One region of the Hominimerdicola intestinalis genome, then DNA from elsewhere that is predicted to be linked to it. Evidence: predicted binding sites of a transcription regulator. Region 1 holds the regulator's gene; each other region holds the start of a gene.
The links. Region 1 encodes HrcA, which represses chaperone genes, less so after heat shock. Its sites were predicted from a motif close to TGTTAGCACTCNNNNNNNNNGAGTGCTAACA; they were not measured.

Region 1 (9,900 bases):
GCTGTTAAGAACAGGCAGACCGTTTGTTTCAATACCGTCCTTTCCGTAAATTGCTATCTTGAATATATTGTCCCGGCAATCGTAAAGCTTTTCCATGTATACGGTATTATTATAATACCTGGCAACCTCCTGCTCGTATTCAACGCTTTTAGAACTGTAGTAGGTTCCGTTCTCGCCGCATAGCAGAGGGCATAATTCGTTTTCATAGCAGGTCTTCAGAATTTCATGTACCGCTTTCTGAGGAATTACTGAACGGCTGATGATCTCTCCTTTATCAACGATATATGAGCCGTTGTCGCAGATGAAAGAAATTTTTTCGGCAATAAAGCTGAACTGATCGATAAGTGCGGAATAGCTGCGTCCGCTGGAAACAGCAAATGAAATTCCTTTTTTGTCAAGTATATCAATAATGTCTGTAAAGTCAGGCGGAAGCTGTTTTTCGTCGTTTACCAATGTTCCGTCAATATCGGTCGCTATCAGCTTTATCATAAATATCAATTCCTTTCGGCATAGGAGATCAGTCAGCTGCAAACTATAGTAATTATATAATATTTGAAATGAAAAATCAAATGTGAAATATATCCATATCAAAATGTACTGAAGCTGAATTAAAGTATTAGTTGCTGCAATGCATAAATATTTGAGTATATAGTTGAAAAAATCTATTAAGATCAACGTTTGATATGATAAATAATAGTGTTTTTTTACAAATTACACAGTGAAAAACTTTCAAATTTCAATGTTTTGCCTAAGAAATGCAAATTTCTAATTATTTACAAAAATTTTGATTTATGATGGATTGTGAAAAACGGCTGAAAGTTTATCTGTTTGTGTTGACATTGCAGTAAAATAAAAGTAAAATAGATATGGTGAAAAAATTATTCAGAACGGTTTGGTGCGGCTAAACGTTTTGTATTTTGCTATACTTGACTTTTTTCAAAAAAAGAATTACAATAATGTTTATGGTCAATCAGATTATGCGGGGCATAGATCAAAAAGCGCCGCCGTATAGAAAAGGAGAATAAAATGGGAAAAATATTGAAATCAGCGCCAGGCCATATAAAGGCTTATGTTTGCAACAATGTGCTGTTTCTGACCTTTGTTTTGTCATCGCTTATCAATTCGTTTTTATTGAGAGCGTTTACCGTAAAGTTCAGCTATAATCAGGTAAAGCCGCTTCTTGCGGATATTGCTGCAGTGCTTTTTATCGGTTTGTTTGCATATTGCTTCAAACCAAAACGCAGGTTTGTATATTATATGATCTGGACGTGCGTTTTTGCTTTGCTTTCTGCGGGAAATTCGATTTATTATACAAACTATAAATCTTTTATTTCCGTTTCGCTTATTTCCACAGCTTCTCAGCTGGGAGGGGTAATAGACGCAGTTACCGAAAATATAATGGAGCCTAAGGATCTTATATTCCTCTGGTCAATATTATTTCTGATCGCTGAGTATGTTTTTATCCGCAGGAAGAATCCTGATTATTTTATAAGGCTTCAGGAAAAAAAGCTGGGCAAAAAGTACGCTTTGGGAACCTTGGCGGTTTCTGTAAGCGTAGCAGGGATCTTTGCAACTACGCTTACCGGTACGGATGTATCCCGTCTTGCAAAGCAATGGAACAGGGAATATGTTCTCGGAACCTTCGGACTGTATACATATCAGATCAGCGATACTGTTTCCTGTATACACGCAAAAGTCAATATGATGCTTGGTTTCGATGAAAGCGAGCAGGCGTTTAAGGAATTTTACAACGATAAGGATGAAGTCGATAAGGTAAGCAACGATAATGAATATTCAAATATCTTCAAGGGTAAAAATGTTCTGACTATACATGCCGAAAGTATTCAGCAGTTTGCTCTTGATACCTACATGAACGGAGAGGAGCTTACTCCTAATCTGAACAAGCTTGCCAGGGAGGGTCTGTATTTCTCTAATTTTTATGCTCAGGAAAGCGTCGGAACTAGTTCGGACAGTGAGTTTACTTTTTCAACCTCGCTTATGCCTGCGTCAAGCGGAACTGTAGCTATAAACTATTGGGACAGGGATTATACCTCTATTCAGAGTATGCTTAGAGATATGGGCTATTATACGTTTAGTATGCACGGTAATAACGGGTCTTATTGGAACAGAATGAACCTGCATAATTCTCTTGGCTATCAGAAGTTTTTTAATTATACTACCGATTTTAATATTGATGAAACTATAGGTCTTGGTCTTTCCGATAAATCGTTTTTCAATCAGGCAGTTCCTAAGATCAAAGATATTGCGGATCAGAACAAGAACTTTTACGGAACTCTTATAATGCTTACCAATCATACTCCTTTTACGGATATAGAGAGGGTAAGCGATTTCGATGTGGATTTCAAGTATAAAAAATACAATGAGGAAACCGGTCTTTATGAGGAGATATCCGCTCCTTTCCTCGAAGGAACTAAGCTTGGCAGCTATTTCAAGTCGGTTCATTACGCCGATGAAGCTATCGGTCAGCTGATGGAGGAGCTTGATGAGCAGGGTTTGCTTGATAATACTGTTATTGTGATCTACGGCGACCACGACGCTAAGGTTAAGGAAGAGGAATATGAGTATTACTATAACTATAATCCTTTTACCCAGGAAGTTCTGAGCGACGATGATGACGGATATATTCCGGTAGATGATTTCTATTACAATATAAACAGAAAAGTTCCGTTTATAATCTGGTCTAAGGACGGAGGCTATGAGCCTAAAGAGATCACTCAGGTAATGGGTATGTACGACGTTCAGCCTACTTTGGGAAATATGCTGGGCTTTGAGAATAAGTATGCGCTCGGACATGATATATTCTCTATTGGAGATGATGAAGAAAATATCGTTATTTTCCCAAATGGAAATTTCCTTACCGATACTATTTATTATAACAGTCAGAAGGAAAAGTATTTTGATATAACCGGTTATGAAAATGTTGCAAAATATGCTTCCTGCAATCAGGTCTATAAGGATACTCCGAACCCTATCTATTCTGAGGAAGTGCACGGTATATATAAAACCGCCAAGGACGAGGTTTACGGACGTGAAGCAGCGGATCTGAGAATTAATGACGGAGTGGTCGATGAAAATTATATAAGCGAGCTTTCCAGTTACTCAGAGGAAAGAATAAATATTTCAAACGCTATAATCTATTATGATATGATAAATAAAACCGACCAGGGCTTCGGCGACGGAATGAACTCGACTGATGTGGGCAAGGATAAATTCTCGATCTTCTCTCCGCCTTCAGCAGACGAGCGCGACAGATTGTTTGCAGCCTGATCACCTATATAAGATAATTATCAGTAACGTCCGTATACTTTGATCGGTATACGGACGTTTGTTTTTAGTCAGTTTAATTTTTCAGCCTATTAGTTTCCTCCCGGTCCGTCGCGTCTGTCCCTTTTGTCAGGTTTTGATTTCTGGTGAGTTGTTACCCATTGGTTGTTGCCGGCAGATTTCTTGTTTTTATCAGACATATTTTTTGCCCATGCGCGGAATATTATATACTGCTGAAGGTTCGTGCATGGACTTGCCTCCTTTCCGAATTTAGTTTTTGCCGGATAATAAGGAAGTATTCTTAAAAGGCGTTTTAATATTTATATAAAAACAAACCGGACTAAATGAGGCAAATTGCCGCAACAAGTCCGGTTTTAGAATTTTCAGTTATAAAACTAAAATTTATATCAGTCTTCTGACAGTATTAACTCTGTAATATTTGAGATAGGATATAGGCTGTATCTTTATTCCGTCCCTTGAATTCATAGCGTGGACCATTTTATCTCCGCCTATATACATTGCCACATGACTGTAATTGTTAAGAACAAGAATATCACCCGGTTTCATGTTCTTTACGCTGACGGATTTTCCCTTTGAAGCCTGAGTTCTTACGCTGTGGGATATCTTTACTCCGATTTTTGAGTATGCCTGCATAGTCAGTCCGGAGCAGTCGGTAGCCTTAAACGAAGAACCTCCCCAGACATATCTTCCTCCGTTCATGCTTGCGGCATAATCGCTTACTATTCTGCGTTTGGCTTCGCTTTCGGATATTCGGTATACGTTTTTCCCTCCGTCAAGCTTTGCATATTTGCCTTTATATTTTCCCTCTGTTATTTTTATGTATGTTCCGCTGTATGTTTTCTGAGGCAGATATGAAATCAGCGTTCCCTTGGCGTTGGAAAGCCGGCTTACTGCTGATTGACGTGAGTCTGTTTTCGATGACTTGACCATTTTCTTGTTTTTTGCGGTGTACAGCTGAGTTCCTTTGTTTATGCAAAAATAAGTTTTCGACTTTGTTTTTGCTTTTATTGTAGATGAATAAGCTGATTCCTTTCCGTTATTTACCGCCTTGACCTTTATGCTGTAGTTAGTTGAGGGTTTAAAGTATTTTCCGTTATGATAAAGATTTATCGTATTCTTGTTCGACTTGACTTTTGACAGATTTACTTTGACAGACAGATGACCGCTTACATATACATTAAATACTGTTCCCGATTTGTATGAAGAAGCATTGTCGATAAGAATTTCAATTTTGTCTCCATAAGTAGTTTTAACAGAAATTTTCGGTTTAGATAAAGAAGCATCCGCAGCGGAGGCGGATATAACAGTTATTTCTGAAATTCCGGTGCTTTGTACAGGAAAAACAGCTCCCGTTATCACCATTGCCGTTATTAGTGCAGTAACTGCGATTTTTTTGAATATAATAATTATCACCCTTTCAAGTTCTGCGCTGTTTGTGTTTAAATTACAGCGTAATAAATCAGCCGTTATCATCTGCATATATAATTATATCAGATTTTCGGCCTATTTACTACTTTTCTGAAATAATTTCGTACCCTTGCTGTAACCTATGTAACCATTTTGTAATTAATTTAGTTGCATTGCACAAACAAAATTACATAAAAAGTAAATAATGCTGTTTATTTCATGCGTCTGCTGCTTTATTTTAAGCTTGTTTAGGTATATTGTGTATGATTGCACAAAAACCTGCTGATAATAAAAATAAAATTTAGTAAAAAAATATTTTAAAACCCCTTGACAAAGTATTAAAAAGGGTATAAACTATAATTAGCACTCAGAGATAATGAGTGCTAACACTCTGAAATATTAAGTGCTAAATAATCGGGCAGGTGAGAAAGGGTGGACGGCCGAAAATTAAAAATTCTGACGGCGGTTGTAGAGGAGTATCTAGTAACCGGAGAACCTGTCGGATCCAGGGCGATAATGTCATATGTAAATGCGTCGTCGGCAACGATACGAAACGAGATGGCGGAGCTTGAGAAGCAGGGCTATCTGGAGCAGCCTCATACGTCAGCCGGCAGGATCCCGACTTACCTCGGATACCGTGTTTACGTTGACAATCTGATGGAAAACAATCAGCTGAGCGAAGACGAAAAGCGCCGTCTGGACGCAATGCTTCCCGAAGGTGCGGTTACCGAAGAGGATCTGGTGCAGTCGGCTTCAATGGCTTTGGCGGAGCTTACAAAATGCGCTGCGGTAGTCGCCAATGCAACTCCTAAATTCTCTGTAATTTCAAAGGTAGAGGTCATACCGACGGGAAAGAGAATGTATGTTATCCTTATGATAACCTCAAACGGTACAATAAAGAATAAGGTGTGCAGGCTGGAGTTCGATCTTTCACATGAGCAGCTTGAATTTTTTGATAATTATCTTCAGCAAAATCTTCAGGGAGTTCCGCTTGGAGAAATCTCGGAAGAAATGTTTGAAAGTATAAAAACTGCAATGGGCACATATATGATGACTTTAGCTCCGCTGGTTTCAGAATTGGTAAAGCTTTCAAAGGAACTTGTAGCTCAGGATATTTCTGTTGCCGGTGCGGCTAATCTGCTTACCTGCAAGGATTTCAACCAGAACGAGATCATAAGTTTCCTTGATAATAAACGGGAGATCATGTCATTTATAAACGAAAGCTTCAGCGGCTTGCAGGTTATGTTTTCTCCCGAAAAGGACGAATTTGTAATACACAATTCATCTATTATTGCGGCTCCTTTCCGAAAGGACGGCAGACAGGCGGGCGCTTTGGGACTTATAGGTCCTATGAGAATAGATTACGCAAAGTTTATTCCCTATCTGGAATATTTTTCACAGCGCATAACCGATCTTATATCCGAAAAAGGTGATGAGTCCGATGAGGAAGAAAAAATCTAAGAAAGGCGGGCGTAATAAATTGGCTGACGAGAAAGAAATCTTAGACGAGCAGGAAAACAAAGAACAGGAAACACAGAAGAAGGAGGCTGCGGCTGAAAAAAATATTGAAAGCGAAGCCGGAGAACCGGAGAAAACCGAGGAGGAAAAGCTTAAAGAGCAGCTTGACGCCGCTAACGATAAGTATTTAAGACTTATGGCGGAGTATGATAATTTCAGAAAGCGTTCAGCAAAGGAGCGGCTTGAGATCACCGATACCGCAAAGGGAAATGCAGTAAGCGAAATACTTCCGGTATTTGATAATTTTGAACGGGCGCTTGAAGCTGAAACGACTGATGAAACCTATAAGCAGGGCGTTGAAATGATTTTCAAGCAATTCGGTGACTGCCTGAAAAAGCTGGGAGTTGAGATCATAGATCCGACAGGAGAGGTTTTCGATCCCAATATTGCAAATGCGGTCAATCAGATAGAAGACCCTGAGCTTGGAGAGAATATTGTTGCACAAACTTTCCAAAAGGGATATAAAATCGGAGATAAAGTAATAAGATACGCCATGGTAGTAGTGGCAAACCCGTAGTTTATGGGCAAGCCTTTAAATAAAAAGTATAATAACTATTGAAAGGAAGATCATTATGAGCAAAATTATAGGTATAGATTTAGGTACGACTAACTCCTGCGTAGCAGTTATGGAAGGCGGCGAAGCGGTAGTAATTCCTAACAGCGAAGGAGCAAGAACTACTCCGTCGGTAGTAGGAGTTTCAAAAAACGGCGACAGACTTATAGGTCAGGTCGCAAAAAGACAGGCTGTAACTAATTTTGATAATACGGTTATTTCTATCAAAAGACATATGGGCTCAGATTATAAGGCGAAGATGGGCGGAAAGGATTATACCCCTCAGGAGATCTCTGCAATGATCCTTCAGAAGCTGAAAGCTGACGCAGAGGCTTATCTCGGTGAAAAGGTAACTGAGGCTGTTATCACTGTTCCGGCTTACTTTACCGACGCACAAAGACAGGCAACAAAGGACGCAGGTCAGATCGCCGGTCTTAATGTAAGAAGAATTATCAACGAGCCTACAGCTGCGGCACTTTCATACGGTATAGATAAGGAAGACGACCAGAAGGTTATGGTATATGACCTGGGCGGAGGTACGTTTGACGTTTCCATTATTGAAATGGGTGACGGAGTAACCGAGGTTCTTGCAACTGCCGGAAACAATCGTCTGGGCGGCGACGATTTTGACCAGAGAATTATTGACTGGATGGTAAGCGAATTCAAAAAGTCCGAGGGCGTAGATCTCTCTGCTGATAAAATGGCTATGCAGAGATTGAAGGAAGCAGCTGAAAAGGCAAAGATCGAGCTTTCGTCTACTCCTTCTTCTACAATAAGCCTTCCGTTTATTACTGCTGACGCTACAGGACCTAAGCATCTTGAAATGACGCTTACACAGGCTAAGTTCAATGAAATGACAGCCGATCTTGTTGAAGCTACAATGGGACCGGTTCGTCAGGCGCTATCAGACAGCGGACTTTCAGCTTCGGAGCTTCAGAAGGTTCTTATGGTCGGAGGTTCTTCAAGGATCCCCGCTGTTCAGGAGGCTGTTAAGAAATATATGGGCAAGGAACCGTTCAAAGGAATCAATCCTGACGAGTGCGTAGCTCTCGGAGCTGCATATCAGGGCGGAGTTCTTGGAGGCGACGTTAAGGACGGTCTGCTGCTTCTTGACGTAACGCCGCTGTCCTTGGGACTTGAAACAATGGGCGGTATCTGTACAAAGATCATTGAGAGAAATACGACTATCCCTACTAAAAAGTCGCAGATCTTCTCAACTGCTGCGGATAATCAGTCGGCTGTTGATATAAATGTTCTTCAGGGCGAACGTGAATTTGCAAAGGACAACAAGCAGCTGGGTATGTTCCGCCTTGACGGAATCGCGCCTGCACCTAGAGGAATCCCTCAGATCGAAGTAACGTTCGATATTGACGCAAACGGTATCGTACACGTTTCGGCTAAGGATCTCGGAACAGGCAAGGAGCAGAATATAACAATTACCTCTTCAACCAATATGTCTAAGGACGATATTGACAAGGCGGTAAAGGAAGCTGAAGCTTTTGCTGCTGAGGACGCAAAGAAAAAGGACGAGGTAGACGCAAGGAACCAGGCAGATCAGCTTGCGTTCCAGGCTGAAAAGTCGCTCGGAGAATTCGGAGATAAGGTTTCTGCTGATGAAAAGGCTCAGTGTCAGGCTAAGATAGACGCTCTCAAGGAGGCTCTCAAGGGAACGAATATTGATGAAATAAAGGCTAAGCATAAGGAACTTGAGGAAACCTTCCAGAAGATAGCCACTAACGTATACCAGCAGGCTGCTCAGGCTCAGCAGGCGGCAGGAGGACAGGGCTTTGACCCTAATAATATGGGCGGAGGAGCCGCTCAGAACGGCGGAGCAAATAACGGCGACGATGTAATTGACGCAGAATTTACTGACGCTGAATAATTTGAAAATATACGCAGACCGCAGAGCGGAAGCCGATCCGTAAAGATTGGCTTTACTCTGCGGTTAGGCTGTATATAACGGCGGTCAGGATTATCAGTATAAAAATTCCTAAATCAAGGGAGTATGTTATATGGCAGAAAAACGAGATTATTACGAGGTACTCGGCGTTTCAAAGGGAGCGTCTGACGATGAAATAAAAAAAGCGTTCCGTAAGCTCGCTAAGCAGTATCACCCCGATCTGCACCCGGACGACAAGGAATGTGAGGCGAAGTTCAAGGAAGTAAACGAAGCATATGAGGTACTTTCTGACCCTGATAAAAAGGCCAAGTATGATCAGTTCGGTCACGCCGGTGTAGATCCCAGCTTCGGCGCAGGTCAGGGAGGCGGCTTCAGCGGTTTCGGCGGCTTCGGAGATATGGACGATATTCTTAATTCATTTTTCGGCGGCTTCGGAGGAGGACGTTCGTCGAACCCTAACGCTCCCAGAAGAGGCGGGGATATTGAAGCAAGCATTGCAATTGATTTTATGGAGGCTTGCACAGGCAAGAAGGCAACAGTAAGGATAAACAGATCAGAAAGCTGTCCCGAATGCCACGGAACTGGTGCAGCCGCAGGAACAAGTCCAAAGACCTGTCCTGACTGTCACGGAACAGGTCAGGTAAGGGTCTCGCAGCGTACACCTTTCGGAAATATTGCTTCAACGTCAAGGTGCGGACGCTGTTCAGGTACAGGTAAAATTATTGATACGCCGTGCGGTGTCTGCTCAGGAAAGGGTCAGGTAAGAAAGGCTTCCACAAAGGAAATAGAGATACCTGCAGGAGTGGACGACGGTCAGACGCTGAGGGTTCAGGGCGGAGGCCATGCCGGAACTAACGGAGGTCAGAACGGCGATCTTCATGTTCATATTACTGTAAGACCCGATCCTATTTTTGAGCGTGACGGCTACGATGTATGGACAGATATACCTCTTACTTATACTCAGGCAACTCTGGGAGCGGAAATAGTCGTGCCTACAGTTGACGGAAAGGTCAAGTATAACGTTCCTGAGGGCACACAGACAAATACGGTATTCCGTCTGAGAGGAAAGGGTATCAAAAAGCTTTACCGTTCAGACCGCGGAGATCATTATGTCCGTGTAAATGTAGAAGTTCCGAAAAACCTTACAAAGGAACAGAAAAGTCTACTTAAAAAGTTTGACGAATCTCTGTCCAATAAAAATTATCAGAAAAGGGAA
Region 2 (9,900 bases), on a different contig from region 1:
GTATCTCGAAAACAATGACTCTCCTAACGAGGAGTATCAGTTTTACAGCTACCGCAGAGTTCTTGAGCAGATGAATGGAAAGAGAGTTATAATCCGTACTATGGATATAGGCGCTGATAAAAATATCAGTTATTTCGGACTTGAAAAGGAAGAAAATCCTGCTCTCGGGCTGCGGTCTATAAGACTGTGCCTTGAACGGCCCGAGATGTTCAAAACTCAGCTGAGGGCGTTATTACGGGCGTCAGTCTATGGACAGCTTGCAATAATGCTTCCTATGATCACAGATGTTGGGGAGATAAGAAGAACTAAAGTCCTAATAGAAGAAGCTAAGACACAGCTGAGAGCGTCAGAACAGCCTTACAGCGACAATATTGAGATAGGTGTAATGATAGAAACTCCTGCTGCTGCGGTTTTAAGCGACCTGCTTGCTCCTGAGGCTGACTTTTTCAGCATAGGTACCAACGATCTTGAGCAGTACACATTGGCAATGGACAGGCAGAATATGCGGCTTGAAAGCTATTGCCCCAATAATCATACGGCGCTTTTAAGACTGATGAAAACAGCCTGCGATAATGCTCATAAATACGGAAAATGGGTAGGGATCTGCGGAGAGCTTGGCGGAGACCTTTCTCTTGCCGAGGTCTTTCTGGCTATGGGAATAGACGAAATATCAGTTGCTCCGCCGCGCATTCTTCCACTGAGAAGCAAAATAAGAACGCTGGATCTAAGCGATAAAAAGAGTGTACTTGAAAGATACGGTTTATAGGTAAGAGTAAAATTAAATCGCCGCAGAAAAATTATCAGTCCGAGCCGGGATTTTTAGGTTATTCGGGCTGATAATAAATCTGTGCGGTAATTCAAAAGAAATTTTAAAAAACCTATTGACAAATAGCAAAAGATAGTGTATAATTAATATCGTCGCTTGAAGCGATAAAAATGTGGGAGCATAGCTCAGCTGGGAGAGCATCTGCCTTACAAGCAGAGGGTCACAGGTTCGAGCCCTGTTGTTCCCACCATAGCGAATGAGTTTCATTCGCTTTATGGCCTGGTAGTTCAGTTGGTTAGAACGCTAGCCTGTCACGCTAGAGGTCGTGGGTTCGAGCCCCATTCAGGTCGCCATTCATTTTTTTAAATCTATTGCATATACTGTATTAAAGCATACAAAGCTGAGTGCTTTAGGTATTTGCCTCTGTAGCTCAGTAGGTAGAGCAGGGGACTGAAAATCCCCGTGTCGATGGTTCGATTCCGTCCGGAGGCACCATCGTAATTATAAAAATATGCGGATTTAGCTCATCTGGTAGAGCGCCACCTTGCCAAGGTGGAGGTAGCGAGTTCGAGCCTCGTAATCCGCTCCATATAAGGCGCTATAGCCAAGTGGTAAGGCGTAGGTCTGCAACACCTTGATCCCCGGTTCAAATCCGGGTGGCGCCTCCAGTGTGATTCCCGTTATCAAATGATGGCGGGAATTTTTTGTGCAAAAAGCAGCCAAGCTTTTTCTTGACTGCTATGTAAAATATTCTGTTTTAATCTGACCTACAAACTGGAAGTTATCTAATCGTTAGTAATGCAATAACAAACCTCACCTTTGGGTAAAGTGCCTTCTCTGACAAACCTTTGAACAGCATCTGTAATATGCATACTCGATTTTTGCAATACTCTTGCTGATTTTATATTTTCTATACGATGATAAGCCTCAAGTTTGTGAAAATCTGTATTGGAAAACACATAGTCGATAACAGCAGATAATGCTTCATTTGCATATCCGTTGCCCCAAAAACTTTCGCCTATACAGTATTCGATTTCTGCGGTTTTACAATCGGAATAAACCCTGCAAAAGGCGATTTGCCCTATGTTTTCCAAACTTTTCTTTTCTATGATTGCCCATCTGTAAAAATCAGAATTAGAATAATTCTTTTGCCATTTATCTAAGAGTTGTTTTACTTCTGAAAGAGTTGTATAAACAGGTTCGCCGTATTCAGTCTGTACCAGAGGATTGGATACCCAATTTTTTAGCATATTATCACAATCCCCATCTGTAAATGGTCTTAACAGCAGACGAGATGTTTGAATTTGTTGTGTTCCACAATGTTTCATAGTATTACCCTCCAATTATGCCCAATCAAATATATCTGGTCAAATTCATATTTATAGTTCTGTTCAACCTTGCTTAATTATATCATGGTTGGAAATATACAATTTACATAGTTTCACCATTTCCTTTAAGAAAGGTAAATCGCTTCGTTGTGGATTATCGACTCTAAATGTGCAACCACACACTCCGTTAAATTCTTTTCCGAAGATGATTTTATTTTTGCCGCCGTTACAAGAACCGCAATGAGCACAGAAATCAATATGATTCCAAGCATTGTTCTTGATTTCATCATCCATAATGTCGTTGCTAAAAGCTGTACTATCATTAGACCAAACAGTCCAAAGATTTTTAGGCTCGTCAGGATCTTTTATGGCTATGAAAGCAACGCATTCGCCCTTGAATTTAAGCCAATAATATATTTTATCTTTCCAACAAGAACTATTGTCCTTGTAAAATTCTATATTGTTATTTCTTAAAAAATCGACAAATTCTAAAGCCAATGCTTTAGCTTCATCAATTAAGCTTTCTTTTATGTAATCTTCGATTTGATTTGTCATCATAATTATTTCTCCACAAAATCAATTAACTGCTTTAAACTTTGAATACTCCATTTATCAGAATTATTGCCGCTTCTATCTATCAAAAAAGAAGTGAAGCCTTGTTCTCTTGCTCCGTCGGCTTCCGGCTTATGATCATCAACATATAAGCTTTCTTTTGCCGAAACGCCTTGTGCATTCAAAGCTGCATTAAAAATGACTGGGCTTGGTTTTCCTGCCCCGACTAATGAACTTGCGGTGAATGATGTAAAATATTTTGAAACTCCTAATTGTTGCAAGGTATATTCAAGAGACGGAGAGGTATCGCTAATCACGCCCATTTTATATCCGTGACTATGAAAATACTCCAACACTTCAATCGTTTCAGGAAACAGAACCCGATCTCTATTGCACCACAATTTACTAAACAATAATGTAGAACGGCTATCTATATCCTCTTTGACGCCTTCACCGATCAGTAAATATTTGTAAAACTTTTTGAAAAACTCCCGTTCATCATCAACGGTTCTATACCAAGGTGTTCTTCCTTCGCTGGCAAGTTCAAAAAGTTTCATCATTTTGTCATATGGTAATACAAAAGGTTTTCCGCTCCATTCGCTAATAATATTGTTACGCCAAAATTCCTTTTTGCTATCAAAATATGTAAGCGTACCGTCCCGATCAAAAAAGATAGCTTTATAGTTCATTTAACACTCTCCGCTTTATGCTCAGTATATCATAAATTTGTGTGTTTGTCTAACATTTTCTCATATGGATTCCGAAACATCAAAAACCTCCACAGCCAGAAAGCCGTGGAGGTTAATTTGTTTACAGCACTATGTTATCCTGTTTAAGAATTACTTCTTGTCAGCGATAGCAGCCTGTGCAGCAGCCAGTCTCGCGATCGGCACTCTGAAAGGCGAGCAGGATACATAGTCAAGACCGATCTTATGGCAGAACTCTACAGATGTAGGATCTCCGCCGTGCTCTCCGCAGATACCGATATGAAGCTTCGGATTTACAGGCTTACCAAGCTTGATAGCCATTTCCATAAGCTTGCCTACGCCTGTCTGATCAAGCTTAGCAAACGGATCGTTCTCGAAGATCTTAGCGTCGTAGTAAGCGTCAAGGAACTTGCCTGCGTCGTCTCTTGAGAAGCCGAATGTCATCTGCGTAAGGTCGTTGGTTCCGAAGCAGAAGAAGTCAGCTTCCTTAGCAATATCATCAGCTGTAAGAGCGGCTCTCGGGATCTCGATCATTGTACCAACTTCATACTTGAGGTCTGAACCGGCTTCTGCAATAACAGCGTCAGCAGTTTCAACTACAACCTTCTTAACGTATTTAAGCTCCTTAACGTCGCCGATAAGCGGGATCATTATTTCAGGAACAATAGTCCAGTCGGGATGAGCGTTCTTAACATTGATCGCTGCCTTAATAACAGCCTTTGTCTGCATCTTTGCGATTTCAGGATAAGTTACCGCAAGACGGCAGCCTCTGTGACCCATCATCGGGTTAAATTCGTGAAGGGAAGCGATAATAGCCTTGATCGTTTCTACGGACTTGCCCTGAGCGTCAGCAAGCGCCTTAATATCAGCTTCTTCTGTAGGAACAAATTCATGAAGAGGAGGATCAAGGAATCTGATTGTTACAGGATTTCCTTCAAGTGCTTCATAAAGAGCTTCAAAGTCGCTCTGCTGCATAGGCTCGATCTTAGCGAGAGCAGCTTCTCTTTCTTCAACTGTATCGGAGCAGATCATCTCTCTGAAAGCAGCGATTCTGTCGGCTTCAAAGAACATATGCTCAGTACGGCAGAGACCGATTCCTTCAGCGCCAAGCTCTCTTGCCTTCTTAGCGTCAGCAGGGGTATCGGCATTTGTTCTTACTTTGAGCTTTCTGTACTTGTCTGCCCATGACATGATCCTTCCGAATTCACCGGCAATAGTAGCGTCAACTGTAGGAATGATTCCGTCGTAGATGTTACCTGTAGAACCGTCGATGGAAATATAGTCTCCCTCGTGGAATTCCTTGCCGCCGAGAGTAAACTTCTTGTTAGCTTCATCCATAACGATATCAGAGCAGCCGGATACGCAGCAGGTTCCCATACCGCGGGCAACAACTGCAGCGTGTGAAGTCATACCGCCTCTTACTGTAAGAATACCCTGTGAAGCCTTCATACCTGTAATATCCTCAGGTGAAGTTTCAAGTCTTACGAGAACGACCTTTTCTCCCTTAGCATTCCAAGCTTCAGCGTCTTCTGCTGTAAATACGACCTTACCGCAGGCAGCTCCGGGAGAAGCGCCCAGACCCTTGCCCATAGGAACTGCGGCTTTAAGAGCCTTTGCGTCAAACTGAGGGTGAAGCAGTGTATCGAGGTTTCTCGGGTCGATCATAGCAACTGCTTCTTCTTCAGTTCTCATACCTTCGTCAACGAGATCGCAGGCGATCTTCAGAGCAGCCTGAGCTGTTCTCTTTCCGTTTCTTGTCTGGAGCATGAAAAGCTTTCCGTGTTCTACTGTAAACTCCATGTCCTGCATATCTCTGTAGTGATTTTCAAGAGTATTGCATACCTCGTTGAATTGAGCGAAAGCTTCAGGGAATTTCTGCTCCATTTCGGAGATGTGCATAGGTGTACGAACGCCTGCAACAACGTCCTCGCCCTGAGCGTTTGTCAGGAACTCTCCGAACAGACCCTTGGCGCCTGTAGCAGGGTCACGGGTAAATGCAACGCCTGTACCGCAGTCGTCGCCCATGTTTCCGAAAGCCATCGACTGAACATTGACAGCTGTACCCCATGAATAAGGAATATCGTTGTCTCTTCTGTAAACGTTAGCTCTCGGGTTGTCCCATGAACGGAATACAGCCTTAACTGCTCCCATCAGCTGTTCCTTAGGATCTGAAGGGAAGTCTGAACCAATCTTTTCCTTGTATTCGGCCTTGAACTGACCTGCAAGCTCCTTGAGGTCGTCGGCAGTCAGGTCAACGTCCTGAGTAACGCCTTTCTTAGCCTTCATTTCGTCGATAAGCTCTTCAAAATATTTCTTGCCGACTTCCATAACTACGTCGGAATACATCTGAATAAATCTTCTGTAGCAGTCCCATGCCCATCTTGGGTTATTTGACTTTTCAGCAATAACCTCTACAACCTCTTCATTAAGACCGAGGTTTAAGATCGTATCCATCATGCCGGGCATTGAAGCTCTTGCACCTGAACGTACAGAAACGAGAAGAGGATTCTCCTTGTCGCCGAATTTCTTTCCGGTGATTTCTTCCATTTTGCCGATATACTCATTGATCTGAGCCTGAATTTCATCATTGATCTGCTTACCGTCCTCATAATACTGTGTGCAGGCTTCGGTTGTGATCGTGAAACCCTGAGGAACAGGAAGACCGATATTGGTCATTTCTGCAAGGTTAGCGCCCTTACCGCCGAGGAGTTCTCTCATGCTAGCATTACCCTCGGAGAAAAGGTAACAATACTTATTTGCCATTGGTATCTACCTCCAAAAAAAATTTTGAATTCCGTATTTTTATAGTACCTTGACAATCCTATTAAAGCTGTCAGGACATTACAAGCCTATCATACGGTAACAATTCTATTATAACAGATTATTTCATAAATTACTATAGTTTTTTCTATATTTTTGACAGAGATTTTTGCACAATGTTTCTCAGCCTTTTTCGTACACTTTGCACAATAAAAATGCGTAAAAATAACAGCATATCATAACTTCAGGGCTGTGGGTACAGGCTTATTGATAAAATCACCTGAATAAATTCATACAGCCGTTTTTAATAAGCCCTTAAACGACGATATGATCTAAAATAGACTACAGCTTAAAATGCAGCGGCATTCCGTTTCGCATTGCAATTTTAACATCGCCCTGTATTAGGGGAAAAAAGTAGGAAATAGCGGAATCTGTAACATTGTTTCCTTGACTGTTTATCCATTTTTCAGGGAAAAACTTTTCCTTGTTTGCAACATTGGAAGCATCGGTGGATTCAATTGTGACGACATACGGAGAGCTTGAAATTCTTTTGAAAACCATAGTTTTGCCCGTTTCACCTCTGAGAGCTGCGGAAACGCCCTTTGAGCCTATTTCCTCAGCTTCGTCTATATCGGTTTTCGAGCATATATGAGAGGAGCATCGCTGCATAACGTTCAGTTCGATAGACCGTACCTTGCAGCCGATCTCTTTTCGGAGTATCTGTTCCAATGCCTTGCCGATTCCCGAAAGATACTTATGACCGAAGCTGTCTGTAACTCCTGAACGGAAATCTCCGTCCTTTTCCGATATTTCAACGCCCTCTGAAACCGCAATAACAACGGCTTTATGCTTTGCCTGCATTGCTCGGACGTCCTCAATAAAGCTTTCAACTGAAAATTCTCTTTCCGGAAGATAGATCAGGTGCGGAGCAATTTCTCCGTTGGCGCGCAGTACGCAGGTAGAGGCTGTGAGCCAGCCGGCATGACGCCCCATAATTTCAACAATGGTGATAGATTCAATTGAATATACCGAGCTGTCCCGAATAATTTCCTGAACGGTTGCAGCAACGTACTTTGCCGCCGAACCGAAGCCGGGTGTATGGTCGGTAACAGGGAGATCGTTGTCGATTGTTTTAGGAATGCCAATAACTTTTACGGAGGAGCCGGCAGCTTTGAGATGTTCGGAAAGCTTCATAACGGTATCCATAGAATCGTTTCCGCCTATATAGAAAAATGCCTCTATACGGTGCTTTTCAAAGCAGCACATTATTTTTTCATAAACAGCGCTGTCCTTTTCCGAAGCGGGAAGCTTATAGCGGCAGGAGCCGAGTACGGTAGAGGGAGTTTGCCTTAAAAGCTCCATATCCTCATTTGATTTAATTATAAGTTTCAGGTCTATTAGTTCGTCGTTTATGATTCCTTCAATACCGTTAATAGATCCGAATACTGCGTCAATTTCAGGGGTTTTCAGAGCCTGCCTGAAAACTCCTACAAGCGACGCATTGATTGCACAGGTTGGTCCTCCGGACTGGGCGACAGCGATGTTCATTTATAAATCCTCCGTTTTATTAGAATTATTTTAACTTCTATAATATATTGTATCATAAAATATTAAGAAAGGCAAAGATTTTAAACCTTCTTCCTTAAAGTTTTCCCTTTTAAACAAAAAACACATGACGGTAAACGATTTACATTATATCAAATGCAAAAACCTCCGCATCTCTACGGTGCGGAGGCTGTAAAATTTATTTGATCTCAAGGCGTTTAATGCCAGGCGAGCTTTCGGTTTTCTTAGGAAGCGCAACTGTCAGGACACCGTTTTTATATTCGGCGTTTATTTCATCTGCTTTTACGGCTGAAATATCGAAGCTGCGCTGATACGAGCCGAAGCTGCGTTCACGGCAAATATAATTGCCATTCTTTGATTTGTCTTCAGATTCGGTGTTATGCTCTGCTGACAGGATCAGGTAATTTCCGTTAATATCAAGCTTTATATCGCTTTTATCAAATCCCGGAAGCTCAGCTTCAAGCACAAATTTATCTCCATCGTCACGTATATCTGTTCTGCAAGAATTTATCGGCATATTACCTGCGAAAAAATCCTTTTCAAAGTCATGAAAAGCGTCAAAAAGGTCAAAGCTTTTTCTTTCAAACGGCGTAAGTCCAAACATATAAATTCCTCCTTCTTATAATACACATTAATAATTTTATTTTGGTTTAAGTGTTATCTATTATACATTGGTATCACCTTTCTTTTGTTATCTATATAATAGTTCTGTATTATGTTTTTTGTGTCATAACTTTGTGAAAAGCAGATGAAAATTAGCACTCTTCGGTTGAGAGTGCTAAAGGAATAACTTATATAATATTAGGGCATTAATATATTGTCGCAGCAAACAATAACAGCTGATAGGTGTGCCTTGAAATTGTGCCAAGTAAACAAAAAAGCTAAAAAAACATTTTTTTTATAAAAAACTGTTGACAAGCCCAATTTTATAGTGTATAATAATTAAGTCGCTATGAGGGCTGCGGTTAAGGCGGTATAGCTCAGTTGGCTAGAGCACTTGGTTCATACCCAGGGTGTCACTGGTTCAAATCCAGTTACCGCTACCATTCATACAACGCTCTCATATCACAAGGCCCGTTGGTCAAGCGGTTAAGACACCGCCCTTTCACGGCGGAATCATGGGTTCGATTCCCGTACGGGTCACCATTTACAAACGAAGACGAACACTCACACTTGTGGGTGTTCTCTTTTTTTATGTCCTCGTTTACATTTTCAAGGCTCAGGGTAACCTCGCCCTCCTTGAAATTGAGGAAAACAACAAGCCTGTCCTCATAAACAAAAACGCTATTTATGAAAATATCAATAAGACGCTGTTTCTGAAGCTCGTCCTTGAAATCTGTTTTCGCAAACTGCATTATCCAAAATTCAATCTGCTCTCTTGAAAGTATCGGGCGGCAGATTTGCTCTTTGGGAAGTGCAACTTCGATTGCCTCCTGCTTTTCTTCAAGGTCAGTAAGCGTTGTTTTCGTGGATTTTGTAATAATTCCAGCCTTAATTGCCTCCATAACATTAGCAATTTCCTTTTTCACAGCCTTTAACTGCTTTTTAAGAATGGGCACTTCCGAGCTTTCCGTGTTCTGCATTGCGTAGCATTTCTCACTGATTTTAGCAACAAGACTTTTGTCTTTGAGTATATGCATAATCGAGTCAAAAACCTTATCCTCAATCAAAGCCTTCTGTACGATTTTCTTTTTTCAGGTCTTTTTCTTGGATTTCATACATTGATAATAGCGATAGTTTTCTTTCGTTTTGCTCGTTCCACTAATGCCCGACATTGAAGTTCCACACTCGCCGCAGAAGATTTTACCTGTGAGATAATAGCGTTCATCAACCTTTTTAAAGCTTGCCGCCTTGTGCTTATTTGCAGATAATCTTTTCTGACACTTATCAAATATTTCCTCTGAAACAATCGGTGGAATTGCGTCCGTATTCATCGTATCTCGGAATGTATATTCTCCGATATATCTGCGATTTTTCAAAATCCAGTTGATGAAATGGTATGTCAGCTTCCTGCCACGATTTGTAACGCCTTTGCTTGTCAGGTCGTCAATAATGCTGCGGATAGCCTCACCCTCAGCATATTTTCTGAAAATCTCTGCTACTATCGGAGCTTCCGTTTCGTGCTTCTGAAAATGCTTTTCGCTGTCAATCGTATAACCATAGGTTATATGACCGCCGTTGAATTTTCCCTTTATTGCATTCTCTGTCATTCCTCGGCTTG
Region 3 (9,900 bases), on a different contig from region 1:
TTAACTTATAATATAGCTAAATGGCATTTAATGCTTATTGAACAAGACCCATAACTGAATAAGTTATGGGTCTTGTTCAATAAGCATGGCGCGCTGCAAGGGACTCGAACCCCTGACCTACTGGTTCGTAGCCAGTCACTCTATCCAGCTGAGCTAGCAGCGCATATGATATGTTTCGTTTCAACTATACTATTGTATCATAATAGTACCATTATGTCAAGTGGAACAGTTAATTGACAGCTTTTTTTACACTCTATTCATATTTGACCGCTGTATTGGATTTTTATTGTTTGTGTATGTGTTTTGAAATATAAAAACCCCGCCGTTCCGAAATCTCCGAACAGCGGGATTAATTTTATATTTCTGCCTGCGGGTATGATTAATACATTCCGCCCATTCCGCCGCCTGCAGCTGCAGCCATTGCGGCATCAGCCTGAGGGTCTTTGATATCTGCAACAAGGCTTTCGGTTGTAAGAACCATTGCAGCTACCGAAGCAGCGTTCTGAAGAGCTGAACGGGTAACCTTTGTCGGATCTACGATTCCGGCAGGGATCATGTCAACGTACTCCTCGGTATAAGCGTTGAAGCCGTAGCCGACCTTTCTGGAACGTACGATCTTGTCGATAATTACGCTTCCCTCAAGACCTGCATTAGCAGCGATCTGACGTACAGGCTCCTCAAGAGCGCGAAGCACGATCTTAGCTCCAGTTTTCTCATCGCCTTCAAGCTTGGCGCAAAGCTTCTTTACGACCGGCATAGCATTGATAAGAGCCGTTCCGCCGCCGGCAACGATACCCTCCTCTACTGCCGCCTTTGTAGCAGCCAGAGCGTCCTCAATGCGCAGCTTCTTTTCCTTCATTTCTACTTCTGTAGCGGCACCAACCTTGATCACAGCAACTCCGCCCGACAACTTCGCAAGTCTTTCCTGAAGCTTTTCACGGTCGAAATCAGAGGTAGTTGTTTCGATCTGAGCCTTGATCTGATGAACCCTTGCCTTTATATCGTCGGACGATCCGGCGCCGTCTACGATAATGGTGTTTTCTTTCTGGATAACTACCTGTCTTGCCTTTCCAAGCTGATCCATTGTAGTTTCCTTTAGCTCAAGTCCAAGCTCTTCGGAAATTACCTGACCTCCTGTAAGAATAGCAATATCCTGAAGCATTTCTTTTCTTCTGTCGCCGAAGCCCGGAGCCTTTACTGCAACGCAGGTAAATGTTCCTCTCAGCTTGTTTACGATAAGGGTTGAAAGAGCTTCGCCCTCAACGTCCTCGGCAATTATAAGCAGTTTCTTTCCGGACTGAACGATCTGCTCAAGAAGAGGAAGTATTTCCTGAATATTTGAGATCTTCTTATCGGTAATGAGAATGTAAGCGTCGTCAAGAACAGCTTCCATTTTTTCGGTATCAGTTACCATATAAGGAGCAATATAGCCTCTGTCGAACTGCATTCCCTCTACTACCTCGCTGTAGGTTTCGGCAGTTTTGGATTCCTCGATAGTAATAACGCCGTCGGCTGTTACCTTTTCCATAGCTTCTGCAATCAAGTCGCCTACGCTCTCATCTCCGGAGGAAACAGTCGCAACTCTTGCAATATCGGCAGAGCCTTCAATTTTCTTTGAGTTCTCAACGATAGAAGAAACTGTAGCGTCTACAGCCTTTGCCATACCCTTTTTTACTACCATAGGATTTGCGCCTGCGGCAATATTCTTCATACCCTCGCGTACAAGCGCCTGAGCAAGAAGTGTAGCGGTAGTCGTACCGTCTCCTGCAGCGTCGTTGGTTTTAGTCGCAACCTCCTTGACGAGCTGAGCGCCCATATTCTCAAAAGCGTCCTCAAGTTCAATTTCCTTTGCAATAGTAACTCCGTCGTTTGTGATCAGCGGAGAACCGAATTTCTTGTCAAGAACAACGTTTCTTCCCTTAGGTCCCATTGTTATCTTTACCGTATCTGCAAGCTTATCAATACCGGTCTGCAGGGATTTTCTGGCTTGCTCGCCGTAAATAATATTTTTTGCCATTTCAATCAACCTCCGATTAATTCTTATAAATTGCCATATACTATTATAATAATGCGTCAGTTTATTCTACAACAGCTAAAATATCATCCATTTTAACGATTGTATATTCCTCGCCGTCAACCTTTACCTCTGTGCCGCTGTACTTGCTGATAAGAACCTTGTTTCCTTCCTTTACGCCCATTGTAACGTCCTTTTTACCCGGACCTACTGCAACTACCTCAGCTACCTCAGGCTTTTCCTTTGCGGAGCCGGCAAGAATGATTCCGCTCTTAGTGGTTTCCTCGGCTTCTACCATTTTAATAACTACTCTGTCCTGAAGCGGTTTGATTGTCATAATGATCCTCTCCTTCTGATTTTATCAGGGAATATATCCCTTTTGATTTTTATTTGTTTGTACTGCTTTAAATAAAGCTTTTTAGCAGACAAGCTTTTCAAGTGTTAGCACTCCTTATCTTTGAGTGCTAATTATATTATAATACCTTTTTCAGAAATTTCAAGTCTATATGCGTAATTTTCTGAAACTTTGTAGGCTTGCACAAAAATGCATTTTATATATAATATAATTTGGACAATTTTTAACAGATTAAAACAGCGTATATGTTTTTTTATTCATCGGTCATATTTGCTTACATATAAAGCCAGTATTATTAATTAATTAACTTAATTATTGTCACTTTATAAACCTTGCTTAACGATATTCTTGAAATTTACAGAATATTAATAATATATTAACTAAATATACAATATATCTGATTGTGAATTTGTTATAATGCTTATATTAATTGAAAATTAACTTGCGGATTGTTCAAAATTAAAAAACCGCAGTATAGTTTGATTATAAGGAGGAAGATTATATGTCATTGGGCAGAGTTTTGGTTGTCGACGACGACAAGAATATTTGCGAGCTTCTTAGACTTTATCTTGAAAAAGAGGGGTACGGAGTTATACTTGCACACGACGGAGAGGAAGCAGTTGTTAAATTCAACGCTCTGAAGCCGGATATTATTCTTCTTGATATTATGCTGCCGGGTATAGACGGCTGGCAGGTATGCCGTGAGATAAGAAAGAAATCTAATGTGCCGATAATTATGATAACGGCTAAGTCAGAAACCTTTGATAAGGTTTTGGGACTTGAGCTGGGCGCTGATGACTACGTTGTAAAGCCGTTCGATACCAAGGAGGTTATTGCCAGGATCAAAGCGGTATACCGCAGAGTAGGACAGGCCTCAGGAGAAGCTGAGATCAAGGAAGTAAAGTATGACAAGCTTTCTGTAAATATGACGAGATACGAGCTGAGAGTAGACGGAAAGGTTATAGATACTCCGCCTAAGGAGCTTGAGCTGCTTTTCCATCTTGCTTCAAATCCCAACCGCGTATATACCCGCGATCAGTTACTTGACGAGGTCTGGGGCTTTGAGTATTACGGTGATTCAAGAACTATAGACGTTCATGTAAAAAGACTTCGTGAAAAGCTTGAGGGCGTTTCCGATAAGTGGGCGCTTAAAACCGTATGGGGCGTAGGCTATAAGTTTGAGGCTCTTGAAAACGCACATGAGTAATCGCCGGAGCATTTTTTCTAAATACTTTGTTATCTGTTCAGCAGTAATACTCATAAGCTTTATATGCTTAGGAGCAGTATTACTGCTTGTTTCTTCTCGGTATTTTCTTGAGGAAAAGAAGGATCTGCTGGAGAAAAACGTGCTTTCTCTTGCGGAGGATTCAAAAAGCGTTATGATAGCTTCTCCTTCGGACTGGAAGGAACGGGTAACGGATAAAATAAAGGAATATTCAATGGGCTGCAACGCCGATTTTATTCTTACCGACAAAAACGGCGGAGTGCTTATAAGCTCTAATTATGACGGAACATATGCCGACGTAGAAATACCACAGGCAATGCTTGACAGCTTCGGCTCGGAGGCTAGCTATGTCTACGGAGATTTTGACGGCTCATTTAAAGAGCAGTGTCATATTGTCGGAATATCCTTTGAGGCTAACGGTCCGTCCTATTATCTGCTTGCTGTAAGCACAAAGTCCAATCAGGATTATTATATCTGGAATATTATGGAGATATTCGGGATATCTACGGTTATTGTTATTATAATCGTACTTATAATCGTGTATTTTACTACTATGAAGCTTACAGAGCCGGTAAAGGAGATCGCTGCAGTTTCAAAGGAAATAGGAAAAGGAAACTTTTCGGTCGCACTTCCTACCTATAATGTTCAGGAGTTTGAAGAGCTGAGCAATGCGTTCAATGATATGGCGGCGTCGCTGAAAAACTACGATACAATGAGAAACAGCTTTGTGGCAAACGTTTCACATGAGCTTAGAACGCCTATGACCTCGATCGGGGGCTTTGTAGACGGACTGCTTGACGGAACTATCCCAAAGGAAGAGGAGCGGCATTATCTTAAAATTATTTCCTCAGAGGTTCACCGTCTTACAAGGCTTGTACGTTCAATGCTTAATCTTGCCAAGATAGAGGCAGGGGAGCTTAAGCCTGATATGCAGTATTTTTCGGCGCTTGAACCGATTGTTGATTCCCTCGTTACCTTTGAGAACCGTCTTGAGGAGAAGCATATCGAGATAAAAGGACTGGACGTTGACAGGGTAATGCTGTACGCCGACAGCGATCTTATTCATCAGGTCATGTATAATCTTATTGAAAACGCCATAAAATTTGTAAATGACGGAGGTTATATTGAATTCACGTTTACTCCCGTCGGATATATGACCGTAATTTCAATCAAGAACAGCGGTGAGGGGCTGAGCGAGGAAGAGCTGCCTTTGGTTTTCGACCGCTTTTATAAGACTGATAAATCAAGGGGACTTGACGCAGCAGGAGTAGGCCTGGGACTTAATATTGTCCGTTCAATAATAAAGCTTCACAACGGCAAGATTATGGTAAGAAGCGTTCAGGGCGAATATACGGAATTTGTTTTTACGATTCCCAATAAGCTGATCGACGACTGATACAGCACTTATAAAGTATAGCTTTGCAGGTATATATGCACTGAAAAGGTCTTTCGGCGGCTGTCATTGGAACATTATCCGAAGTAGATATAAAGAAATGGTGCATACAAGAAAAAAAGAACTAATGTATAGAATGTCCCGGGAGGAATTATTTTGAGCTTTTTTGATGATTTGGAAAGCAGTCCGCAGGAAAATATCCGTTCGGAAGCGGCAGAAGCGGAAACTGAGAACGCCGCTGAAGCGCCGAAAACGGAGAATACTGTAAAGCCTGATCAAACGGAGTTTACTTCCGCTGATTTCTGGGACTCAGTTGCGGCAGTACGAAAAAAGCGCAGCAAAAAGCTGTCAGCCGTTGTTATAGTTTTTATGCTGTTTATCGTTATAGTTACGTCTTTTATAATTACAGTAGCCGTAAAGGGCAGAGGCTGGCTTGCAAATATAATTGCAGGGGATCAGCGCATAGAATTTACGCTTCCTATAGCCAAGACCCCTCAGCTTGACGACAAATATTATGAAGAGGACGGAAGATATACTGCTCAGGGAATAGCCGAAGCGGTTTCTCCTTCGGTAGTTTCGATTGAGATATACAAGACAGGAACGTCCTTTGCGGCGGTAGGTCAGGGAAGCGGGATAGTTATGAGCGAGGACGGATATATCCTTACCAACGCTCATGTAGTAGACGGAGCTTCAAAGGGAATAAAGGTCGTGCTGTCGGATAAGACCGAGTATGAGGCAAAGATCATCGGAATGGATACAGCCAGCGATATCGCGGTTATAAAAATACCTGCAAAAGGACTTTCCCCGGCACAGTTCGGAGATTCGGAAAGCGTCAGCGTAGGAGAGGACGTAGTTACTATCGGCTCTCCCGCTGGCTTTTACGGTTCGGTCACAAAGGGTATCGTTTCAGGTTTGGATCGTCAGATAAAAGTAGAGAATTCCTCTATCTCTATGAGCTGTATTCAGATAGACGCTGCAATAAACCCCGGAAATTCGGGCGGCGCACTGCTTAATATGTGGGGGCAGGTTATAGGGATAACCTCTTCTAAGCTGGCTTCAAGCGATTATGACGGAATAGGATTTGCTATTTCTATCAATGCCGCAAAACCTATTATAGAGAATCTTATGGAGTACGGATATGTTCAGAACAGGGTAAGGGTAGGGATAACCTTTTATTCGATAAGCGAAACTACTGCTCAGATGTACGGAACAAAAGCCGGAATATATGTTGTTTCTGTTGACCAGGACTGTGATATAGCAAATACTCAGCTTCAGCCGGACGATATTATTACCGAGTTTGACGAGACCGAAGTTTCGGACAGTGAAACGGTTCAGGCTTTTCTAGCAAAGAAAAAACCCGGCGATACTGTAAAGGCAAAGGTTTACAGACCGTCGGTTTCAGGAAGCGGAGAAGAGTTTGAAATTGAATTCAGGCTTATGGAAGATAAGGGTTCTCTTATTGAAAATACAGACGGCAATGACTAAATCGTATGCTGCTTAAAAAAGCATATAAAAAACCGATGATAGCATCAAATGAACCAATCCACAAAGGTTAGAAAAAGTTTAGAAAAAAATTATGCAAACCGACTAAGTGAAAGCTTAGTCGGTTTTGTTATTCAGCATTGCACCTTTTTCAGCCTGCGATCAACAGGAGATAACCCCTGAAGCCATTTCAAAGTTTCTTTATATCCTTAAAAACTTCCGCTATAAACTAAAGTTATCTGGCAATTTCGATGAAACGGTTATTTTTTCTCCGCTTATTGGGTGTTCAAAGCTTACCGAAGCGCAGTGAAGCGCCTGACGAGTGTAATCCTCCATGCTGCCGCCGTACATATCGTCTCCTGCCAGAGGGCAGCCGATATAGGCAAAGTGAACTCTTATCTGATGAGTTCTCCCAGTTTCAAGACGGATCTCTGCAAGGGAATATTTATCGCTGCGGACGATAATGCGGTAATTGGTAACGGCCCTCTGACCGTCTGGGGATACCTGACGTTTTATTATTGACTCCCGTTCTCTGGCAATCGGTGCGTCTATCCTTCCCTCTTTGGGCGGAAATCCGCAGCATACGGCGTAATATGTCTTTTCAAAGCTTTTTTGCAGCTTTGCCGCACCGTATCGGCTTTTGGCGCAGATTACACAGCCGGAGGTATCGCGGTCAAGTCTGTTTACCGGACGAAAAGCGATACCGGGATAACGAGCGGCAAAAAAGTTTCCCAGTGTATCGCCCTGATGCTTTACGGACGGGTGGACGGGCATAAGCGGCGGTTTGTCAAAAACGACCAGATCACAGTCCTCATAAAGAACGGGAACGTTCAGAGCCGAATTAGGCTCAAGCGTTTTCAAGTCACGCTCGTTCAGTATGATCTCATCTCCGGCTTTTATCCTGTCTATAGTTCTTATCGTTTTGCCGTCACGGGTAATTCCGTTCTCGGTACGTTTAAGCGAAGTAATGAGCCGTCTTGAAATTCCTCGCTTTGAAAGCGCTTCGCCAAGAGTTCTGCCGTCCTCGCAGGAAGCTATAATAATTTTAACTGACATAATTCAATGCGTTCTCCTATTTTAGCGGGACTGACCTTTGCGGTACTTGTTCCAGCGCTGTATCATTGCCGGAAGCTTATCCTGCCAGTAATCTCCCATAAGATCCTCCATGAATACGATATACGAAACCATATAATAAGGAATTACTGCAAATACGGGATAAAATAAAAACAGCAGAGGAAGAAACTTAGCAAACGAGAATACAAAGCTTATATATCTTGAATGCTTCCCCTCCATAAGCTTTACCGACAGGTCGCAGGCGTCAAAAATATTTGCCCTTGGGTTCAGGGTCATTATATAATTTGTAAGGCATAGCGAAATGCAGTAATGAATAAAGACCCCAGCCCAGACAAAAGTAAATCCAAGCGAAAGCATAAAGCAGAACAGTCCCCAGGAGGTAAGCTCGTTGAGCTTGCATACCCAGCCCCAGTAATAGACCTCATATATACCTACGAAAAGTGGAGCTGCTCCGAAAATTTTGAGCATAGCCGTTACAAGAGCGGTAACAAGACCTCTCGGAACGATCTTTTTGAAATTATTCTGTATATACTGCCTTGATTCAACAAAGCTTTTTCCCTGAGTAATTTCGATAAAAAGCCGTCTGGCTATGTAAAGCTCCGGCATTATGAATATAAAGAAGATAGCCGCGCGCAGTCCTAAAAAGAAAAGTCCGAAGCCGTGCGTCATGAAACTCATAGAGTAGTATTCCCTCAGGTCAAAAAAGGAAAGTACAAGAAAAATAAGAATTTCACTGAGCGCGAGAAAGCATACGAAAGCAAGGATAAAAACCGTAAGTGCGATACAGTTGCCCCAGTTTCCCTTCAGACGCTTAAGAGCTTCTGATTTTATTTCCTTATTTGTTATAGCTGCTCACGTCCTTTCGCTAATGCTTTTGTATATTTTAAAATTCGTCGTCCTGAAGAGGAGGATAGCTTCCAAGCAGCTCGAATGCTCCTGAACGCTGCCACATTGAAGCCGTTATAAGGATCTCAAAGCCCTCGCCGAAGCCGCATTTGTATTCGGCAGGCTTTAGCTTCGGAACTCCGAAGCAGCTGAGCATATTCATTATTATTCCGCTGTGAGTAACGACGGCGCAGTTGGTAAGTCCCTCGTACATCATATCTGAAATTATAATATTAAGAGCTTCGTAGCATCGGTTTACCACATCTCTGGCAGATTCACCGTTGGGAGCAGGGTTGTCTAGTCCCCCCTCCAGAAATTTTTTGTATGCTTTATTATTCATAAGCTCTTCGGCGGTCTTGTTTTCAAAATCACCGAAGTTCATTTCCGCAAGAAGCCCCAGATCGGCCGTGTAACGGTTTGGGAAAAGTATATCGGCTGTCTGCCTGCATCTCTTTAAGGGGGAGGTATAAACCTTCTGTACCGACGGATAGAGATTTCTGTCCGCTTTGTCGTATAGATCCGCTATTCCTTCGCGGCTCAGGGGAAGATCGGTAATCCCGATATAACGTCCGTCGGTATTGGCGCTGGTCATTCCGTGGCGGACAAGTGCTAGTCTGTATCCTTTCATTATCCATAACTCCTTACAAAATATAACGATATATAATTTTATATGTATTTATTCGACAAAAAAGCTTTACAAATTTACGAAAATATTGTATACTAAATACCATAAGCAAATTCAAAGGGGGAAATTGTATGAGAACCGCTTATTCAGGTAAAAAGGAATTTATTCAGTCCAGCAGAGAGATAGGGCAGCGGCTTGCTGAAATAAGAAAATCGAAGCATATCAGCCAAACTGAAGCTGCAAAAGCTCTCGGAGTTACTCAAAGCAGCCTTTCTCAGCTTGAAAGCGGCTTCAGAATGTGGTCTGTTCCGGCAGTTATCAAGCTTATAAGATATTACAACGTTCCGTATGAAAACGTATTCGGTAGCTGGAAGGGCGCTGAATCCGAACTATCTCTTACGGCCGACGATGATTTCGAGGCGCCTGTATCTATGCTTGAGCTTCTTTCAAAAGCTTCCGGCTCTGAGGATATATCAATGTCGGTAAAAGCATATATTTATGTATGTATATACAGAATGCTTAGACAGCTGTATGAAGCCAACCCCAGAAATTCCTCGTCGATCTTCAGTGTTGATAATGAGGAGGCAGACAGGATAAGCGGAAAAATACTTACCGAGGAGCCTGCCCGTCTGAATACTTTTATAAAATACAGCAGCCGTATAAACCGTCAGGATATTGAACTGCCGGTCGAATATTCCCAGATGCTCAGGGAGCTGGTCGGAAAATGCGAAAAGCTTATAAAGGCATATATTCCAGAGATCGAGCTTCCTGAACTGAAGCCGTGAGCCGATTTAGATCCAATGTTCTGTATATTGTACTTAAGAATCATTATAGCACAGCTGTTGAT

Region 2: the regulator HrcA is predicted to act here: its motif matches at 8,433-8,463, upstream of ACYQ0H_RS04800 (Hsp20/alpha crystallin family protein).
Region 3: the regulator HrcA is predicted to act here: its motif matches at 2,454-2,484, upstream of ACYQ0H_RS07370 (co-chaperone GroES).

What each region holds. Positions count from the first base shown of each region.
Region 1 covers NZ_BAAHNZ010000002.1:92,941-102,840, reverse strand. Annotated here, with positions in the region: gene ACYQ0H_RS02825 (HAD family hydrolase) at 1-489, opposite strand, end outside; gene ACYQ0H_RS02820 (LTA synthase family protein) at 1,027-3,288, shown strand; gene ACYQ0H_RS02815 (NlpC/P60 family protein) at 3,688-4,719, opposite strand; gene hrcA (heat-inducible transcriptional repressor HrcA) at 5,146-6,174, shown strand; gene grpE (nucleotide exchange factor GrpE) at 6,155-6,748, shown strand; gene dnaK (molecular chaperone DnaK) at 6,804-8,666, shown strand; gene dnaJ (molecular chaperone DnaJ) at 8,797-9,900, shown strand, end outside.
Region 2 covers NZ_BAAHNZ010000003.1:126,230-136,129, reverse strand. Annotated here, with positions in the region: gene ptsP (phosphoenolpyruvate--protein phosphotransferase) at 1-766, shown strand, start outside; tRNA gene ACYQ0H_RS04850 (tRNA-Val) at 941-1,016, shown strand; tRNA gene ACYQ0H_RS04845 (tRNA-Asp) at 1,043-1,119, shown strand; tRNA gene ACYQ0H_RS04840 (tRNA-Phe) at 1,186-1,261, shown strand; tRNA gene ACYQ0H_RS04835 (tRNA-Gly) at 1,280-1,355, shown strand; tRNA gene ACYQ0H_RS04830 (tRNA-Cys) at 1,361-1,434, shown strand; gene ACYQ0H_RS04825 (GNAT family N-acetyltransferase) at 1,552-2,094, opposite strand; gene ACYQ0H_RS04820 (hypothetical protein) at 2,158-2,652, opposite strand; gene ACYQ0H_RS04815 (HAD family hydrolase) at 2,655-3,335, opposite strand; gene ppdK (pyruvate, phosphate dikinase) at 3,486-6,116, opposite strand; gene ACYQ0H_RS04805 (6-phosphofructokinase) at 6,456-7,661, opposite strand; gene ACYQ0H_RS04800 (Hsp20/alpha crystallin family protein) at 7,858-8,283, opposite strand; tRNA gene ACYQ0H_RS04795 (tRNA-Met) at 8,649-8,725, shown strand; tRNA gene ACYQ0H_RS04790 (tRNA-Glu) at 8,751-8,825, shown strand; gene ACYQ0H_RS04785 (recombinase family protein) at 9,374-9,900, opposite strand, start outside.
Region 3 covers NZ_BAAHNZ010000006.1:108,672-118,571, reverse strand. Annotated here, with positions in the region: tRNA gene ACYQ0H_RS07380 (tRNA-Arg) at 87-163, opposite strand; gene groL (chaperonin GroEL) at 380-2,017, opposite strand; gene ACYQ0H_RS07370 (co-chaperone GroES) at 2,079-2,351, opposite strand; gene ACYQ0H_RS07365 (response regulator transcription factor) at 2,872-3,576, shown strand; gene ACYQ0H_RS07360 (HAMP domain-containing sensor histidine kinase) at 3,569-4,990, shown strand; gene ACYQ0H_RS07355 (S1C family serine protease) at 5,144-6,472, shown strand; gene ACYQ0H_RS07350 (RluA family pseudouridine synthase) at 6,692-7,525, opposite strand; gene ACYQ0H_RS07345 (hypothetical protein) at 7,547-8,221, opposite strand; gene ACYQ0H_RS07340 (histidine phosphatase family protein) at 8,427-9,056, opposite strand; gene ACYQ0H_RS07335 (helix-turn-helix domain-containing protein) at 9,185-9,838, shown strand.